DNA from 3 places in the Streptomyces sp. NPDC047072 genome. Region 3 is predicted to be linked to each of the others. Evidence: riboswitches for the same ligand, from Rfam matches in the RefSeq annotation. Region 3 holds a riboswitch; each other region holds the start of a gene.
The links. A riboswitch is a leader RNA that binds a small molecule or an ion and turns the genes downstream of it on or off. The one in region 3 is predicted to bind S-adenosylmethionine.
Positions count from the first base shown of each region.

Region 1: it holds a riboswitch for S-adenosylmethionine, as region 3 does, so the genes downstream of both, ABZ896_RS46490 (aminotransferase class V-fold PLP-dependent enzyme) here and ABZ896_RS33155 (ABC transporter substrate-binding protein) in region 3, are expected to answer to the same signal.
Region 2: it holds a riboswitch for S-adenosylmethionine, as region 3 does, so the genes downstream of both, thrC (threonine synthase) here and ABZ896_RS33155 (ABC transporter substrate-binding protein) in region 3, are expected to answer to the same signal.

Region 1 covers NZ_JBEYVC010000209.1:11,084-17,459, forward strand. Annotated here, with positions in the region: gene ABZ896_RS46470 (c-type cytochrome) at 1-531, shown strand, start outside; gene ABZ896_RS46475 (Rieske 2Fe-2S domain-containing protein) at 528-1,583, shown strand; gene ABZ896_RS46480 (ubiquinol-cytochrome c reductase cytochrome b subunit) at 1,580-3,217, shown strand; gene trpD (anthranilate phosphoribosyltransferase) at 3,361-4,425, shown strand; SAM riboswitch class IV at 4,502-4,618, shown strand; gene ABZ896_RS46490 (aminotransferase class V-fold PLP-dependent enzyme) at 4,659-6,020, shown strand; gene ABZ896_RS46495 (serine/threonine-protein kinase) at 6,087-6,376, shown strand, end outside.
Region 2 covers NZ_JBEYVC010000007.1:39,215-45,590, reverse strand. Annotated here, with positions in the region: gene ABZ896_RS04845 (trehalose-6-phosphate synthase) at 1-181, opposite strand, end outside; gene ABZ896_RS04840 (glucosyl-3-phosphoglycerate synthase) at 241-1,185, opposite strand; SAM riboswitch class I at 1,323-1,478, shown strand; gene thrC (threonine synthase) at 1,496-2,776, shown strand; gene ABZ896_RS04830 (MoaD/ThiS family protein) at 2,773-3,048, shown strand; gene ABZ896_RS04825 (cold-shock protein) at 3,491-3,697, shown strand; gene groL (chaperonin GroEL) at 4,033-5,655, shown strand; gene ABZ896_RS04815 (NADH:flavin oxidoreductase) at 5,858-6,376, shown strand, end outside.
Region 3 covers NZ_JBEYVC010000101.1:3,978-10,353, forward strand. Annotated here, with positions in the region: gene ABZ896_RS33140 (ABC transporter ATP-binding protein) at 1-914, opposite strand, end outside; gene ABZ896_RS33145 (ABC transporter permease) at 911-1,849, opposite strand; gene ABZ896_RS33150 (ABC transporter permease) at 1,846-2,805, opposite strand; gene ABZ896_RS33155 (ABC transporter substrate-binding protein) at 2,809-4,428, opposite strand; SAM riboswitch class IV at 4,714-4,828, opposite strand; gene ABZ896_RS33160 (DUF1684 domain-containing protein) at 4,891-5,715, opposite strand; gene ABZ896_RS33165 (NtaA/DmoA family FMN-dependent monooxygenase) at 5,775-6,376, opposite strand, start outside.

The DNA.
Region 1 (6,376 bases), on a different contig from region 3:
ATGCCGGCCCAGCAGCCGGGCGCACAGGTCCCGCGCAAGAAGGTCGTCTACACGCAGGCCGAGATCGACCAGCTGGCCGCGTACATCTCCTCGCTGGGTGCCGGTCCGTCCGTCCCGACCGAGGCGGAGTACGGCCCCGACGGCGCCGACATCGCCAAGGGCGGCGAGCTGTTCCGCACCAACTGCGCGCAGTGCCACAACTTCACCGGCAAGGGCGGTGCGCTGACGCACGGCAAGTTCGCGCCGACGCTCGAGGGCGTCGACCCGAAGCACATCTACGAGGCCATGCAGACCGGCCCGCAGAACATGCCGTCGTTCCCCGACACCACGCTGTCGGAGCAGAACAAGAAGGACATCATCGCGTACCTGAACGCGGTCAACGGCGACGACACCGTGAGCCCCGGCGGCCTTGAGCTGGGCGGTCTCGGCCCGGTCTCCGAAGGCCTGTTCGCCTGGATCTTCGGCCTCGGCGCGCTGATCGCGGTCGCCGTCTGGGTCGCCGCTCGGACCGCAAAGGCCAAGAAGTCATGAGTAGCCAAGACATTCCAGAAGAGAACCTGCCCGCAGAGCAGGACGCGCACGGCGCGGTAGGGGTGGCGGACGACAAGAACCCGTTCGCCGACCCCGGCCTGCCGCCCCACGAGCACCGGGTGCAGGACATCGACGAGCGGGCCGCCAAGCGGTCCGAGCGCACGGTGGCCATGCTGTTCACCGTCTCGATGCTCTCCACGGTCGGCTTCATCGCCTCGTACGTGGGCATCCCCCACGACAAGTCGATCTTCGTCTTCCCGATCGGCCACATCAACGCGCTGAACTTCGCGCTGGGCCTGACCCTCGGTCTCGCCCTCTTCGCGATCGGCGCGGGCGCGGTCCACTGGGCCCGCACCCTGATGTCCGACGAGGAGATCGCCGACGAGCGGCACCCGATCGAGGCGGCCCCCGAGGTCAAGGCCAAGGTCATGGCCGACTTCAAGCAGGGCGCCAAGGAGTCCGCGCTCGGCCGTCGCAAGCTGATCCGCAACACGATGTTCGGCGCGCTGGCCCTGTTCCCGCTCTCCGGCGTCATGCTGCTGCGCGACCTCGGCCCGCTGCCCGGCACCAAGCTGCGCCACACCCTGTGGGCCAAGGGCAAGCTGCTCGTCAACATGAACACCAACGAGCCGCTGCGTCCCGAGGACGTCGCGGTGGGCTCCCTCACCTTCGCCAAGCCCGAGGGCCTGGAGGAGCACGACGAGGAGTTCCAGACCGAGATCGCCAAGGCCGCCCTGATGATCGTCCGGATCCAGCCGGACAACATCAAGGACAAGCGCGAGCTCGAGTGGTCGCACGAGGGCATCGTCGCGTACTCGAAGATCTGCACCCACGTCGGTTGCCCGATCTCCCTGTACGAGCAGCAGACGCACCACGTGCTCTGCCCCTGCCACCAGTCCACCTTCGACCTCTCCGACGGCGCCCGGGTGATCTTCGGCCCCGCCGGCCACGCCCTGCCGCAGCTGCGGATCGGCGTGAACGACGAGGGCTACCTCGAAGCACTCGGTGACTTCGCGGAGCCCGTCGGTCCTGCTTTCTGGGAGCGCGGATGAGCACTACAGAGACCACCGGGTCGCGCTCGCGCGACAAGGCCCCGGCCGGCGAGCGCGTCGCCGACTGGGCGGACGGCCGCCTCGGGATCTACTCCCTGGCCAAGTCCAACATGCGCAAGATCTTCCCCGACCACTGGTCGTTCATGTTGGGCGAGGTCTGCCTCTACAGCTTCATCATCATCATCCTCACGGGTGTGTATCTGACGCTGTTCTTCCACCCGTCGATGAACGAGGTGGAGTACCACGGCAGCTACGTCCCGCTGCAGGGCCAGCTGATGTCCGAGGCGTTCAACTCGACCATGCACATCTCCTTCGATGTGCGCGGTGGTCTGCTGATCCGGCAGATCCACCACTGGGCGGCGCTGATCTTCCTCGCCGGCATGTTCGTGCACATGATGCGGGTGTTCTTCACGGGCGCGTTCCGCAAGCCGCGTGAGGTCAACTGGCTGTTCGGCTTCCTGCTGTTCGTCCTCGGCATGTTCACCGGCTTCACCGGTTACTCGCTCCCGGACGACCTGCTCTCCGGCACCGGTGTCCGCTTCATGGAGGGCGCGGTCCTGTCCGTGCCGATCGTCGGCACGTACCTGTCGTTCTTCCTCTTCGGCGGCGAGTTCCCGGGCGGCGACTTCGTGGCCCGCTTCTACTCGGTCCACATCCTGCTGCTGCCGGGCATCATGCTCGGTCTGGTGGTCGGCCACCTGATCCTGGTCTTCTACCACAAGCACACGCAGTTCGCGGGCCCCGGAAAGACCAACAAGAACGTCGTCGGCATGCCGCTGCTGCCGGTCTACATGGCCAAGGCCGGAGGCTTCTTCTTCCTGGTCTTCGGTGTCATCGCGGCCATCGCGGCGGTCGCCTCGATCAACCCGATCTGGTCCATGGGCCCCTACCGTCCGGACCAGGTGTCGACCGGCGCCCAGCCCGACTGGTACATGGGCTTCTCCGAGGGCCTGATCCGTGTCATGCCGGGCTGGGAGATCAACTTCTGGGGCCACACGCTGGTCCTGGGCGTGTTCATCCCGCTGGTGATCTTCCCGCTGGTCCTGGTCTCGATCGCGGTCTACCCGTTCATCGAGTCCTGGGTCACCGGCGACAAGCGCGAGCACCACATCCTGGACCGGCCGCGCAACGCCCCGACGCGTACCGCGTTCGGTGCCGCGTGGATCTCCTGGTACTTCGTGCTGCTGATCGGTGGCGGCAACGACCTGTGGGCCACGCACTTCCACCTGTCGATCAACTCCATCACCTGGTTCGTACGGGTCGGCTTCTTCGTGGTGCCGGTCCTGGTGTTCCTCGCCACCAAGCGGGTCTGCCTCGGCCTCCAGCGCCGGGACAAGGACAAGGTGCTGCACGGGCGCGAGTCCGGCATCATCAAGCGCCTGCCGCACGGTGAGTTCATCGAGGTGCACGAGCCGCTCAGCCAGGAGCAGCTGCACACGCTCACGGCGCACGAGCAGTACGCGCCGGCCGAGATCGGCCCCACGGTCGACGAGAACGGCGTCGAGCGGAAGGTCGGACGGTCGCAGAAGCTGCGCGCCAAGCTCAGCGAGGCGTACTACGGCGAGGAAGCCCAGATCGCCAAGCCGACCGTCGAGGAGTACAAGGAGATCACGAGCGGCCACGGCCACCACTGATCACTGTTTGTCGCTGCGCTCGCCACGCGCGGTGGAAGGGCCCCCGTCCGGTCTTCGGACGGGGGCCCTTCGCCATGCTCCGGGCTGGATAGGGTGGCGGCGAACACACCTTTATTCGAAGTACGACGATCAGGAGCGGCCGTATGAGCGCTGTGACCCCCGCTGGAGGCGACACCGCGGCGGGCCGTTCCTGGCCCGAGGTGCTGAACGCGCTGCTGTACGGCCGCGACCAGAGCGCCGACGCGACGGCCTGGGCGATGGACCAGATCATGCGGGGCGAGGCGACCGACGCGCAGATCGCCGGTTTCGTGGTGGCCCTGCGGGCCAAGGGCGAGACCGTCGAGGAGATCACCGGCCTGGTGCGGGCGATGTACGAGCACGCGAACGTCATCGAGGTGTCCGGGCCGAACGTCGACATCGTCGGCACGGGCGGGGACGGCGCGAAGACGGTCAACATCTCCACGATGTCGGCGCTCGTGGTCGCCGGAACGGGCGCGAAGGTCGTCAAGCACGGCAACCGCGCGGCCTCCTCGGCGTCGGGTTCCTCGGACGTCCTGTCGCACCTCGGCGTCAACCTCGACCTGACCCCGCAGCGGGTGGCCGAGGTGGCCGAGGAGGCCGGAATCACCTTCTGCTTCGCCATCAAGTTCCATCCGGCGCTGCGTCACGCGGGCGCCGCACGCGGCCAGTTGGGCATCCGCACGGTGTTCAACGCCCTCGGTCCGTTGACCAACCCGGCGAAGGTGAAGGCGCAGGCGGTGGGGGTCGCCGACCCGCTGATGGCGCCGATCGTCGCCGGCGTCTTCGCCGAGCGCGGCAACTCCTCCCTGGTCTTCCGCGGCGACGACGGCCTCGACGAGCTGACGACCACCGCGACGTCCCGGGTCTGGCTCGTCCGCGACGGCAAGGTCACCGAGGAGACCTTCGACCCGAGGGACGTCGGCCTCGACCTCGTGCCCGTCGAGGCCCTGCGGGGCGGCGACCCGGCACACAACGCCGAGGTCGCCCGCAGACTGCTGGACGGCGAGAGAGGCCCGGTGCGGGACGCCGTGCTCCTGAACTCCGCCGCCGCGCTGGTGGCCCTGAACCCCGGCTCCGGGACGCTCGCCGAGCAGCTGCGGGCCGGGATGGACCAGGCCGCCGAGTCGATCGACTCGGGGGCGGCGAAGCGGGCGCTGGAGCGCTGGGTGGCCGCCAGCAACGCCTGACGCACGCGGGGACGTCGTCCCGCGATCCGGACACGGGTTGCGGGCCGACGATCACATCGCGTACGTTCTTTGACCAGGTCATGAGTGACAGTCATGAGGCCCCGGCCGACTGTCCGGCAACCCTCCGTCCGTGGCGGGGTGCCCCGGGTGAAGACCAGGCCGTGAACAGCAAGGTTCATGGCAAGCGCGGATCCCTCCTGAAACCAGGGATCCTGGTCCTTCGAGGGGTTGCCATGTCTGTCTCCACCGTTGCCGCCGCCCAGGCTGTTTGTGCCCAGTTGCCCGTTCTGGGCCGGGATGTCACCGTCCCGCTCGTCACCGGTGGCGAGGTCACCTACGCGGCCCTCGACTACGCGGCCAGCGCCCCCGCTCTCCAGCGCGTCTGGGACGACGTGGCCGCCTACGCGCCCTACTACGGCAGCGTGCACCGCGGGGCCGGCTACCTCTCCCAGCTCTCGACCGACCTCTTCGAGAACGCCCGGAAGACCGTCGCGGAGTTCCTGGACTGCCGTGAGGACGACCAGCTGATCTTCACCCGGTCGACCACCGACTCGCTCAACCTCCTCGCCGCGGCCCTCCCCGCGAACTGCCAGGTCTTCGTCTTCGAGACCGAGCACCACGCGAGCCTGCTGCCCTGGAAGGACGCCCGGGTCACCTACCTCAACGCCCCGCGCACCCCGCGCCAGGCCGTCGAGACCCTGGAGAAGGCCCTCGCCGACCGCGACCCTCAAGGCCCGGCCCTGGTCTGCGTCACCGGCGCCTCCAACGTCACCGGTGAGCTGTGGCCCGTACGTGAGTTGGCCGCCGCGGCCCACGCCCACGGCGCCCGGATCGTCCTCGACGCCGCCCAGCTCGCCCCGCACCACCCCGTCTCCGTGCAGGACCTCGACGTCGACTGGGTCGCCTTCTCCGGCCACAAGCTCTACGCCCCCTTCGGATCCGGTGTCCTGGCCGGCCGCGCGGACTGGCTCAAGGCGGCTGCCCCCTACCTCGCGGGCGGCGGCGCCAGCCGCAAGGTCACCCGGCGCGAGGACGGCGGCGTGGACGTGGAGTGGCACGACAGCGCCGCCCGCCACGAGGCCGGCTCCCCGAACGTCATCGGCGCCTACTCCATCGCCTCCGCCTGCAAGGCCCTCACCGAGGCCGGCTTCGACACCCTGGTCGCCCGTGAGCAGCACCTGATCGAGAAGGTGAAGGCGGGCCTCGCCGAGGTCCCCGAGGTCCGCGTCCTCTCCCTCTTCGGCGACGACGCCCCCCGCGTCGGCGTGATCTCCTTCGTCGTCGAGGGCTGGAACAGCTCCCACTTCGCCGCCGCCCTCTCCGCCGAGTACGGCATCGGCGTCCGCGACGGCCTCTTCTGCGCCCACCCCCTCGTCCGCACCCTGCTCGGCAGCGACCCGCAGAGCCAGGGCGAGTGCGGCGCCCCCGAGGCCGCGCCCGGCGAGAAGTCCCTCAACGCGATCCGGGTGAGCTTCGGCGCGGGCACCCCGGACGAGCATGTGGAGCGTTTCGTGAAGGCAGTGAAGGAACTGGTGACGGACGGCGCGAAGTGGCGCTACCGCACCGAGGACGGGCGCTGCGTCCCGGCCGTCTGACCCTCTGACCCTTACCTACGGCGTATACGCTCGCCCCACAGCCGTACGAGGCAGGGGGAGCGCGGGGTGCAAGAGCTGCGGGAGACCGATCCGCGGACCATCGGACCGTACGGGGTCCTGGGCAGACTCGGGTCGGGCGGCATGGGCGAGGTCTATCTCGCCGAGGCACGCGGCGGGCTGCGGCTCGCGGTGAAGGTGGTGCGGGCCGAGCACGCGGAGGACCGCACCTTCCGGGCCCGCTTCCGGCACGAGGTGCGGGCCGCGCAGACCGTCGGCGGCACCGGCACCTACACCGCGCGGGTCGTGGACGCGGACACCGAGGCGCCGCGGCCCTGGATGGCCACCGAGTTCGTCGA
Region 2 (6,376 bases), on a different contig from region 3:
CGCCGTCGGAGAGGGCGGAGCAGACCCACAGCGCGCCGGCCTCCGGGCCGATCGCGGAGAGCCCGGAGACGAGGCCGCCGCCGCCGCGCTTCGCGTTGAGCGTGCCGTCGTCGCCTACGGCGTACGAGACGGGGCCTCGGTTGGAGGCGACCAGGACGTGGGGCTTGTGCGATGAAGCCATGCCTCGAAACCTAGCCCGGCACCCAAACACTCAAACGTTTCCGCGCGACGTGACGAGTCCTACGCGGCCTTCCGCTTCATGTACTCCGCGATCTCCACCATCGGCGGCCTCTCCTCCGTGTCCACCGAGTACGTGCGCGGCTCGAAGCCGGTCTCGCCGCGCTCGAACTGGGTCAGCGAGGGACGGATGAGGTGGCCGCGGGCCAGCCTCAGCTGGGCCGTGCGGTAGATCGCCGCCGACATGCGGCCCAGGGCCTGGCCGTCCTGGTGGCGGTGTTTGCGGACGCCCACGTCCACCTGGGCCAGGGCGTCCAGGCCCACCAGGTGCAGGGCGTCCACCAGCATGCCCAGTTCGACGCCGTAGCCGACCGGGAACGGCAGTTGTTCGAGCAGGCTGCGCCGCGCCGCGTACTCGCCGCCCAGGGGCTGGACGAAACCGGCCAGCTGCGGCCAGTGCATGTTCAGCAGGGGGCGCGCCATCAGCTCGGTGACCCGGCCGCCCTGTCCCTGCGCGCCGCCCAGGGGACGGTCGTACATCCCCTTGACCAGGTCGATCCCCGGATCGGTCAGCAGCGGGCCGACGATGCCGCAGACGAAGTCGGAGGAGAACTCCTTCAGGTCCGCGTCGATGAAACAGACGATGTCCCCGGTGGTCACCAGGAGGGAGCGCCACAGGACCTCGCCCTTGCCGGGGACGGCGGGCAGCCGCGGCAGGATCGCGTCGCGGTGCTCGACGCGCGCGCCGGCCGCCGCGGCCACCTCCGCGGTGCGGTCGGTGGAGCCCGAGTCGACGACGACGATCTCGTCGACCAGCGGCACCTGGCGCATCAGGTCGTGGCGGATGATCGAGACGATCTCGCCGACCGTCTCCTCCTCGTTCAGCGCGGGCAGCACGACGCTGACCGTCCGGCCCGTGCGCTGCTTGGCGGCCATGATCTGGTGCAGGGGGCGGTCGGTCACGGACCAGGAGCGGGTGGTCAGCCAGCGCTCGACTTCTTCCAGCACGTAGGCGGCTCCTTCACGTGTGATCGATCTCGCGGTACGGACGACTCTCTCAACTGTCCCGGTCGTCGGTTACAGTCTTGAACAAGGCGGGTGACCATCGCATGTCCGGGGTGGCCCCACCGTTCACAACTTCATACCGCTCATCCAGAGGGGCAGAGGGATACGGCCCGATGAAGCCCCGGCAACCCTCCAGTCGGTTCTCGTAGATCAATGTCGATCGTCACGCGAGGCTCCCGACTAGGGAAGGTGCCAAATCCGTCTCACGGCGAGATGCGTCGTGAGGAAGATGAGGAGAAAGGGCCTCGCCTCCATGGCTGTGCAGACTGTTGCAAGCACCACGAACTCCGTCGACCTCGGTCCCGCGTCGGCGTTGAGCTGCCGCGAATGCGGTCACCGCGTCCCGCTCGGCCCGGTCTTCGCGTGCGAGGAGTGTTTCGGCCCGCTGGAGATCGCGTACGACTTCTCGGCCTACGACACCGAGGAACTCCGCAAGCAGATCGAAGCGGGACCTTCGAACATCTGGCGTTACGCCCCCCTGCTGCCCGTCCCCGCGGACGTGGCCGACAAGCCGAACATCAACCCGGGCTGGACCAAGCTCGTCAAGGCCGACAACCTAGCCCGCGAGCTGGGCGTGACCGGCGGACTGTATATCAAGGACGACTCCGGTAACCCGACGCACTCCTTCAAGGACCGCGTCGTCGCGCAGGCCATCGAGGCGGCGCGCGCCTTCGGCTTCACCACCCTCTCCTGCTCCTCCACCGGCAACCTCGCCGGCGCGGTCGGTGCCGCCGCCGCCCGGGCCGGCTTCCGCTCCTGCGTGTTCATCCCGCACGACCTGGAGCAGGGCAAGATCGTCATGGCCGCCATCTACGGCGGCGAGCTCGTCGGCATCGAGGGCAACTACGACGACGTGAACCGCTTCTGCTCCGAGCTGATCGGCGACCCGGCTGGCGAGGGCTGGGGCTTCGTCAACGTCAACCTGCGGCCGTACTACGCGGAGGGGTCCAAGACCCTGGCGTACGAGATCTGCGAGCAGCTCGGCTGGAAGCTCCCCGACCAGCTGGTCGTGCCGATCGCCTCCGGCTCCCAGCTCACGAAGATCGACAAGGGCCTCCAGGAGCTGATCAAGCTCGGGCTCGTCGAGGACAAGCCGTACAAGATCTTCGGCGCGCAGGCGGAAGGATGCTCGCCGGTGTCGGTGGCGTACAAGGCCGGGCACGACGTCGTACGGCCGCAGAAGCCGAACACCATCGCCAAGTCGCTGGCGATCGGGAACCCGGCGGACGGTCCCTATGTGCTCGACATCGCGCGCCGCACCGGCGGTGCGGTGGAGGACGTGAACGACGAGCAGGTCGTCGACGCGATCAAGCTGCTGGCCCGCACCGAGGGCATCTTCGCCGAGACGGCGGGTGGCGTGACCGTGGGCGTGACCCGCAAGCTGATCGAGAACGGGCTGCTGGACCTGTCGTTGACCACGGTCGTCCTGAACACCGGGGACGGCCTGAAGACCCTCGACGCGGTGGCCGGTACCGGGCTCACCGCCACCATCCGACCCAACCTGGACTCTTTCCGAGAGGCTGGCCTCGCATGAGCGTCACCGTCCGCATCCCCACCATCCTGCGCACCTACACCGGCGGACAGGCCGAGGTCGCCGCCGAGGGCGGCACGCTCGGCGAGGTCATCGCCGATCTGGAGAAGAACCACACCGGTATCGCGGCGCGTGTTCTGGACGACCAGGGCAAGCTGCGGCGGTTTGTCAACGTGTACGTGAACGACGACGACGTGCGGTTCGAGCAGGGGCTGGAGACGGCGACCCCGGACGGCGCGGGCGTCTCGATCATTCCGGCCGTCGCCGGGGGGTGACCGTATGACTGGTCATTACCTTCGGTAACAGGAATTACCGAGTGTTCATCCGATTGCCCCCTCCGTGAGAGAAGCGGAGGGGGCAATTCTCTATGGTTGAGCGCGGTACAGTTGGGGAAGCAGCGTCCTTCTCCATGCCGGACGCATATGAGTTCTCGCTCCGCATGCGATGAGAAGCAGCCAAAGTGTGCGCGTGTTTTGCGTATTTTGCTCCTTTTGTGGAGCCCGACTTGCCCTGAATTCGGGCGAATTCTCCGTACATTCCTGACTGGTCTTGCCCAGAATTCTCGTCCGATTGACCTGTTGCAGACGGCAGTTGGACAGATACATTCAGCCGCGGTCGACGCGTTCCGGCGCACGCCCCCAACCTGTGGGGGGTGAGGTCTGACCCGGATCCGCGAAGTGCGGATCCGTGCAAGGGCCAGTAATAGGGGAGTTAGGCATGGCTCAGGGCACCGTCAAGTGGTTCAACGCGGAGAAGGGGTACGGCTTCATCGCGGTCGACGGTGGTGCGGATGTTTTCGTCCACTACAGCGCGATTCAGATGGACGGCTACCGCACCCTTGAAGAGGGCCAGCGGGTCGAGTTCGAGATCTCGCAGGGCCAGAAGGGGCCGCAGGCGGACATGGTCCGTCTCGCGACAGGCTGAAGCACGCGCCGGGTAACAACAGCGTCGTTCTTCGTTCTTCATCGAAGGGCTCGTATCCCATGGGGAGTCATGGGTTACGAGCCCTTCGGCATGCCCGGGGAGGCGCGCGGAGGCCGTGTGCGCGCTGGCCGGTCCCCGAGAGGCGCTTGCACTCGCAGGGGTCGAGTGCTAATCATTGGCGTTAGCACTCTGAAGGTGAGAGTGACAACGAAGGACCGGGTCGGTGAGGCCCGCGGACCGGGTGGGGAAGGAACCCACGGGGTCGGCGAGCCGTCCGTCGCGGGCGCGGGCGCGGTCCGAAGGAATCACCCCCAGTCCTGGAGGGACCACTTCACATGGCCAAGATCATCGCGTTCGACGAGGAGGCGCGGCGCGGCCTCGAGCGCGGCATGAACCAGCTCGCGGACGCCGTGAAGGTGACGCTCGGCCCCAAGGGCCGCAACGTCGTCCTCGAGAAGAAGTGGGGCGCCCCCACGATCACCAACGATGGTGTCTCCATCGCCAAGGAGATCGAGCTCGAGGACCCGTACGAGAAGATCGGCGCCGAGCTGGTCAAGGAAGTCGCCAAGAAGACGGACGACGTCGCCGGTGACGGTACGACCACCGCGACCGTCCTCGCCCAGGCCCTCGTCAAGGAAGGCCTGCGCAACGTCGCCGCCGGTGCCAACCCGATGGCCCTCAAGCGCGGTATCGAGAAGGCCGTCGAGGCCGTCTCCGGTGCCCTCCTTGAGCAGGCCAAGGACGTGGAGACCAAGGAGCAGATCGCTTCGACCGCCTCCATCTCCGCCGCCGACACCCAGATCGGCGAGCTCATCGCCGAGGCGATGGACAAGGTCGGCAAGGAAGGCGTCATCACCGTCGAGGAGTCCCAGACCTTCGGTCTGGAGCTGGAGCTCACCGAGGGTATGCGCTTCGACAAGGGCTACATCTCGGCGTACTTCGCCACCGACATGGAGCGTATGGAGGCGTCCCTGGACGACCCGTACATCCTGATCGCCAACTCCAAGATCTCCTCGGTCAAGGACCTGCTCCCGCTCCTGGAGAAGGTCATGCAGTCGGGCAAGCCGCTGCTGATCATCGCCGAGGACGTCGAGGGCGAGGCCCTGTCGACCCTGGTCGTCAACAAGATCCGCGGCACCTTCAAGTCCGTCGCCGTCAAGGCCCCGGGCTTCGGCGACCGCCGCAAGGCCATGCTCGGCGACATCGCCATCCTCACGGGCGGCGAGGTCATCTCCGAGGAGGTCGGCCTCAAGCTGGAGAACGCGACCCTGGACCTCCTGGGCCGCGCCCGCAAGGTCGTCATCACCAAGGACGAGACCACCATCGTCGACGGTGCCGGTGACACGGACCAGGTTCAGGGCCGCGTCAACCAGATCCGCGCCGAGATCGAGAACAGCGACTCGGACTACGACCGCGAGAAGCTCCAGGAGCGCCTGGCCAAGCTCGCCGGTGGCGTCGCCGTCATCAAGGCCGGTGCCGCGACCGAGGTCGAGCTCAAGGAGCGCAAGCACCGCATCGAGGACGCCGTTCGCAACGCGAAGGCGGCCGTCGAGGAGGGCATCGTCGCCGGTGGTGGCGTGGCCCTGCTCCAGGCCTCCCAGGTGTTCGAGAAGCTGGAGCTCGAAGGTGACGAGGCGACCGGCGCCAACGCCGTGAAGCTCGCGCTGGAGGCCCCGCTCAAGCAGATCGCCGTCAACGGTGGTCTCGAGGGTGGCGTCGTCGTGGAGAAGGTCCGCAACCTCCAGGTCGGCCACGGCCTGAACGCCGCGACCGGTGAGTACGTCGACATGATCGCCTCCGGCATCATCGACCCGGCGAAGGTCACGCGCTCCGCTCTGCAGAACGCCGCGTCCATCGCCGCGCTCTTCCTCACCACCGAGGCCGTCATCGCCGACAAGCCGGAGAAGGCCGCCGCGCCTGCCGGTGGCGGTATGCCGGGCGGTGACATGGACTTCTGATCCGCCGAGGATCACAGGTTCACAGCTGTACGAGGGCGGCACTCCCGGTTCGGTCCGGGGGTGCCGCCCTTCGGCGTGCCCGGGAGTGCTTCGGGAATGTGAGGCAGGGCATAGGAGGTTGTTTCAGTGGATGCAACAATGCGTGCGCACATACCAACCGGTTAGCGCACCCCGTCCCCAGCCCCGCACGAGGAGTCCCCACGTGACCGCCCCCGCCACCTCCCGCGCCGCCGAGATCCTCTCCCGGCCGACGACGATCAACGGGCTCACCGTTCCGAACCGCATCGCCATGGCGCCCATGACCCGCTATTTCTCCCCGGGCGGCATCCCCGGTGCGGACGTGGCGTCGTACTACTCCCGGCGCGCGGCCGCCGGCGTCGGCCTGATCGTCACCGAGGGCACCTACGTCGGCCACGACTCGGCCGGTCAGAGCGACAGCGTCCCGCGCTTCCACGGTGCCGAACAGCTGGCCGGCTGGGCGAAGGTCGCCGAGGACGTGCACGCGGCGGGCGGCACCATCGTCCCGCAGCTGTGGCACATCGGCATGGTGCGCGAGCAGGGCCAGCCGCCGTACGCCGACGCCCCCGCCGTCGGCCCCTCCGGGCTGCGCCCCGGCGCCGACGAGCCCACCGGCATGGCGATGACCCAGCGCGACCTGGACGACGTCATCGGCGCGTTCGCCGAGGCCGCCGCCGCTGCCGAGCGCATCGGCTTCGACGGC
Region 3 (6,376 bases):
GGGAGCCTGAACTCCTTGACCAGATTGCGGACTTCGACCAGCGGAGCGGTATCGGCTTCGGGGGCGGAGACCGGGGTGCGGGGCCGGGCGGTCGTCAAGCTCGGTGCGCTGGCCAGGAGTTGGCGGGTGTACGCGTGCTGCGGGTCGGCCAGGATCTCGTCGGTCGGGCCCGCCTCGACCACCCTGCCCTGCGACATGACCACCAGGCGCTGGGACCGGTCGGCGGCGACCCCGAGGTCATGGGTCACCAGCAGCACGGCGGTGCTCGACTCCTCGGTCAGCCGCTGAAGATGGTCGAGGATCACCCGCTGCACGGTCACGTCGAGCGCGCTGGTCGGCTCGTCGGCGATGATCAACTCCGGCTTCGCGGCGATGGCGACGGCGATCAGAGCCCGCTGCCGCATGCCGCCGGAGAGCTCGTGCGGGTACTGCCGGGCCCGTACGGCGGCGTCGGGCAGCCCGGCCCGGTCGAGCACGGCGATCGCCTCGGCCGGGGCCGAACGCCGGGTCGCCAGACCGTGGATGCGCAGCACCTCGGCGACCTGGTCACCGATCCGCGCGACCGGGTTGAGCGACACCGACGGGTCCTGCGGGACCAGACCGATCCGCGCCCCGCGTACCGTGCGCAACTCCGCTTCCGACAGCGTCGCGAGGTCGTGCCGGCCGAAGCGGACCGTGCCCGCCTCGATACCTCCGTTGCCCGGCAGGAGCCGGGTGATCGCGTGCGCGGTCGTGCTCTTGCCGGACCCCGACTCGCCCACCACGGCGGTCACTTGACCCGGCCACACGTCGAGGTCCACGCCCCGCACAGCGGGGACCGTGCCCCCGCGCGTGGCGTACGACACGGACAGACCGCGTATCTCCAGCAGGGGTGTGCTCACGTCGTCACCGCTCTCGGCGTGTTCGTCGGTCATCGCTGCCGGGACCATTCGCCGTCCAGCGCCCGGGCGATGCGGTTGGTGGCCAGCACGGTCGCGGCGATCGCCAGTCCCGGCAGCGCCGTCAACCACCAGGCGTTGGCGAGGTAGTTGCGGCCGTCGGAGATCAACGTGCCCCACTCCGGGGCCGGCGGGGGAGCGCCGTAGCCGAGGAAGCTCAGTGCGGACACGGCGAGGATGGAGGCGCCGAAGTCCAGGGTGGCCAGGACGATCACCGGGCCCGCCGCGTTGGGCAGGACGTGCCGGCCCAGCACCGAGTACCAGCGGGCCCCGCAGGAGCGGGACGCCTCGACGAACACCGCCTGCCGCACCCGCAGTACCTCGGCGCGGGCCACCCGGGCGAAGGAGGCGACGCTGGCGATGCCGACCGCGACGGCCACCTTCACCGTGCCGTAGCCGAGCGCGGTGACGAGGGCCAGGGACAGGAACAGCGCCGGGATGGACAGGAGGACGTCGACGAAGCGCATCAGCACGTCGTCGACCCAGCGGCCCACGAACCCGGCGACCACGCCGAGCAGTCCGCCGAGCACGAACGCGACCAGCACGGCAATGAGCGTGGCTTTCAAGGACAGTTGGGCGCCGTGGACGACCCGGGTGAACACGTCGCGGCCCAACTCGTCCGTGCCGAACCAATGCGCGCCGCTCGGCCCGCGGAAGTTCTGCGACGGCACGCCCTTCAGCGGGTCCTGCGAGGTGAACAGGTCCGGCGAGAAGGAGGCCAGGACCACCAGCACGAGGACGGCGACCGAGAGCAGGAGGCCCGGGCGGCGGACCAGGAACCGGGTGACCCGCCGTACGTCGACACGACGTGCCGGTCCTCCGGGAACGGTCCCGGTGTCGATCGGCCGGGCGAGGCCGAGAGCGGCCTCGGCCGGGTCGTCGACGCCGACGTCGGCAATGCTCTGGCTCATGCGAAGCTCGCCCTTCTCTCCGAGGCCACCACGATCCGCGGGTCGAGCAGCGGATAGACCAGGTCGACGAGCAGGTTCGTCGTCACGAAGATCAGCGCCCCGAACACCACCACGCCCTGCACCACCGGGATGTCCTGGACCGTGACGGCCGCGGCGGTCACCCGGCCGAGGCCGTCCCGGGAGAACACGGTCTCCACCACCACGGATCCGGCGATCAACTGGCCCACGAGGAGACCGACGACCGTCAGCGCGGGCAGGGACGCGTTGCGCAGCGCATGCCGTAGGTGAACCCGCCAGCGCCCGGCGCCCTTGGCCCGCGCGGTCTCCACGTACGCCTGGTCCAGCGCGGTGAGCAGGCTCTTGGCGAGCACCTGGGCCACCTGCGCGCCGGTCGGGACCGCCAGTGTCAGGGCGGGCAGCACCAGTCCGCGGAGGCCGTCGTTGCCGAAGGCCGGGAACCAGTGCAGCCGGAACGAGAACGTCTCCACGAGCAGCAGGCCGACCCAGAAGGTCGGGACGGACACCCCCAACGGCGGTAGCAACAGCAGGAGTTGCCGCAGCCAGCGTTGGGAGGTGTAGGTCGCCACCACCGCCAGACCTCCGCCGAGGACCACCGCGAGCAGCAGGGCCGCGCCGGTCAGCTGGAGAGTCTGGGGCAGCGCGTCGGCCAGCGTGGCGGTGACCGGGCGGCCGGTCGACACCGAGTCGCCGAAGTCCCCGCGCACCGCCCGGCCCAGGTAGTCGGCGTACTGCGCCGGCACGGGCCTGTCGAAGCCGTACTCGGCGCGCAGGGCGGCCAGTTGCTTCGGGTCGACCTGTCCCGAGTCCATCCCGGCACTGGCCATCGCCGTGACCGGGTCACCGGGAAGGAAGTCCAGCACCAGGAAGGAGACCGTGTAGGCGGCCCACAGCACCCCGACCGCCTGGGCCAGCCGTTTGATCACATAGCGGCGCACGGGTCAGCCGATCCAGGTGTCGTGCAGCTGGATCCGGCTGGAAGCGTCGAAGTTCAGGTCGTGCACCTTGTTCGTCACGCCGAGCTGGGTCTGGAGCTCCACCACGGGCGCGTAGGAGGCGTTCTGCACGATCAACTGCTGTGCCTGAGTGACCAGTTCCTTGCGCTTGGCCGTCTCGCTGGTCGCCGCCTGAGCGGACAGCTCGGTGTCCAGGTCGCCGGCCGGGACGCGGTAGAAGTTGGCCAGCTTGGTGGAGAAGGAGCTGCGCAGGATGTCCGGGTCGGCACGGGTGACGTTCCCCCAGGCCGCGTCGTAGTCGCCGGACTGCAGCGTCGGCGCCAGCTGGGTGACCTGGACCTGCTTGAGGGTCACTTCGATGCCGACGGCCTTGAGTTGCTGCTGGATCAGCTCCAACGCGGGCTGATTGGTGGCCGCGTTGGGGATCCAGGTGATGGCCAGGCTCAGCTTCTTGCCGTCCTTCACCCGGATGCCGTCGGCACCGGTCTTCCAACCCGCCTCGTCCAGCAGGGACTTCGCCTTGGCCGCGTCGAAGGAGAGGCTGGAGGCGAGGTTCGTGTAGTCGGGTGTGGTGTGGGCGAGGACGCTGGTGGCCGCCTGGGTGCCGGTCGGGAAGACGGTGTCGGCGATCTGCTGCCGGTCGACGGCGTACAGGATCGCCTGGCGCACCCTGGTGTCCTTGAGGACCGGCCGGGACTGGTTGAGGCCGAGGCCGAACACGATGCCGGGGTTGGCCCGTCGCAGCAGGGTGACCTGACCGCCCTTGAGCGCCGCCTCGTTGGCCCTGCCGACGCTGCTGATCGCGTCCACCTGGCCGGACTGCAGACTGCCCGCCCGTACCCCCGGCTCCGGTACGACCTTGAAGACCAGCTTGTCCAGGTACGCCTCGCCCTTCTTGGCCCACAGCGAGGAACCCCAGGCGTACCCGGTGCGCTTGGCGAGGGTGATCGACTGGTTCTGGACGTACTGCTTGAGCACGAAGGGCCCGGACCCGATCACGCCGTCACTGCACTTCTGCTGCGGTGTCCTCTTCACGCTCGCCGACGACTCGATGCCCAGCGAGTGGGTCGAAGTGGCCTGCAGAAACTGGGCGTTGGGTTGCGCGAAGGTCACCCGGACGGTGAGCGGGTCGACGACCGTGGTGCTCTTGACGCCGCTCAGATACCCCTCGGCCAGGGTCCCGAGGGCGCCGAGCTTCGGCACGGCGTCGAAGTTGTCCTTGACCACCTGCGCGGTCAGCTTCGAGTCGTCGCTGAAGGTGACCCCCGACCGCAGATGGAAGGTGAACGTCCGGGTGTCGGCGCTGATGTCCCAGCTCTTCGCGAGCCACGGCACGATCTTGCCGGTCTTCGGGTCCTGGTCGGTCAGGGAGTCCACGACCTGACGTACCGAGTAGATGGTCTCGTTGCTGGCGACCTGCTGCGGGTCGACGCAGCCGGCGTCCGACCCCACCGCGAAGGTCAGGGTGCCGCCGGACTTCGGCGCGCCGCCGCCGGTGCCGGAACCGGAGGTGCCCGAACCGCAGGCGGTCAGCAGCACGCTGGTGGTCAGGAGGGCGGTGGCCGCCGCCCATCGGGGGGATCTGAAAGCCGGAAGTGCGTTCACGGAGGGGTCTCCTACTGGTGTCACCAGGCAGGGCGGTGCCGTACGAGGTGCGGCGGCGCATGCGCGCAGGGGGAAGCTGAGGTCAGACGCAGACAGGTGCGACGACGACCGGGGCGTGCCGGATCACGACCGGCGACGGGGGTTCGTCAGGCCTGACAGAGGCAGCTGGTCGAGCGCTTCAGATCGATGTGGCGGCGGCGCGCCAGCCGGGAGAACACGGTGGCGAGGGCGAACGAGGCGCTGTGCCGCATGCCGGTCCTCCCCACTTCCGGCCCCGCTCACGGGGCCACGCGCTTGCGGGGATCATCGGCGATCCCCGCCGGGCTTTCACCTGGAGCACCCCACCGCGTAGGAGGGTTGCCGGTCAGCGAGCCAGGGCTTGACGCTGACACTCCATGCCTTTTGTGATCGTACGGAGCGGTTTCGTCGTACGTCAATGGCGGATCCGGAGCGTGAGACGGCTCATGAACCGCCGCGCTCCCGGGGGATCTTGAGGCCCGCCTCGATCGCCACCGGCAGCCGGTTCTCGGCCGGGGGCAGCGGGCAGGTGGCCAAGTCGGTATAGGCGCAGGGCAGGTTGGCCGCGCGGTTGAAGTCCAGGACGACCGTGCCGTCGGAGGCGGGCGGTTCGACGGACAGGGACCGGTTGGCGGCGTACGTCGTGACACCCGAGGTTGCGTCCGTGAACAGCACCGTCAGCGCGCCCGCACCCCGGCCGGGGAACGCGGTCAGCGCCAACTGCCGCCCCTCCAGCTCGAACTCGACCCGGCCCGGAGCGTCGTAGACGTGCTCGAGACCCTCGACCGCGGCGCCCACGGTGGTCGGCCGCGGCGCGTCGAAGGGCACGTAACGACCCGTCACGACCCAGCGCGGGTCCGGGGCGTAGGCGGGTGTCCCGGTGAACGCGGTGCGCAGCGGCGCGTCCGGATGCCGGGGGCGCACGATGTCGTTGCCGCCGCGCTTGGCGACCTCGATCACGGCGTCGCCCCAGACCGCGTTGACGCCACCGCGCTCGGGCAGCACGCCGAAGCGGTGCTCGCCGCGGGCCGGGTTGCCGTCGACGAGGAGTTCCTCGCCCTCGTCGAGGTCCACCACGACCCCGTCGGGGCCGGTGCGCCAGGCTCCGGGCGCGTCCGGGAAGCGCTGCGGCCGCTCGTCGAGCCAGTACAGGCCGGTGACGGCCAGGAAGCCGTGCGGGTCCGCCAGCCGCGCGTCCTGGGTGCGGTACCAGTCCAGCCAGTGCTCGGTGAAGGCGTGGAGGTCTGTCGATGTCGCTTCGGTGGTCATGCGTACTCCTTCGTCATGCGTGTCTCGTCGTCATGCGCGCCTTACGCCCTGTGGTGCCGTCAGCCCGCCTGCCGGTGGTCCGGCGCGGACCGGCGGGTGAGGGGCTCGCGCAGGCCGAGATGGTCGCGGAGGGTGCCGCCGGTGTACTCGGTGCGGTAGACCCCGCGTTCCTGGAGCTCCGGGACGAGCAGGTCGACGATGTCGTCGAGCCCGTCGGGGATCAGATACGGCGTGACGTTGAAACCGTCGACCGCGCCGTGCCGTACGAAGTGGGCGAACTTGTCGGCCAGGCCGGCCGGGGTGCCCACGTGGCCGCGCTGTGGGCCCAGCGCGATGACGGTCTCGCGCAGCGACCAGCCGTGCGCCTCCGCCTTGGCCCGCCACTCGGCCACGACCGCCCGCGGGTCGGTGATACGGCGCGCGCCGAACGAGCCGTCGTTCTCGGCGACGACCGGATCCTCCTTCGGCAGCGGACCGTTGGCGTCCCGGCCGGACAGATCGATGCCCCACAGCAGCCCGGCGATCCCCAACGCGGTTGCGGGAGTGACCTGTTGGAGCCGGATCCAGCGCTTCTTCTCCTCGGCCTCCGCCTCGGTGGCGCCGATGATGATCTCGGTGCCGGGCAGGATCCGCAGATCGTCGTCGGGCCGTCCGACGGCGC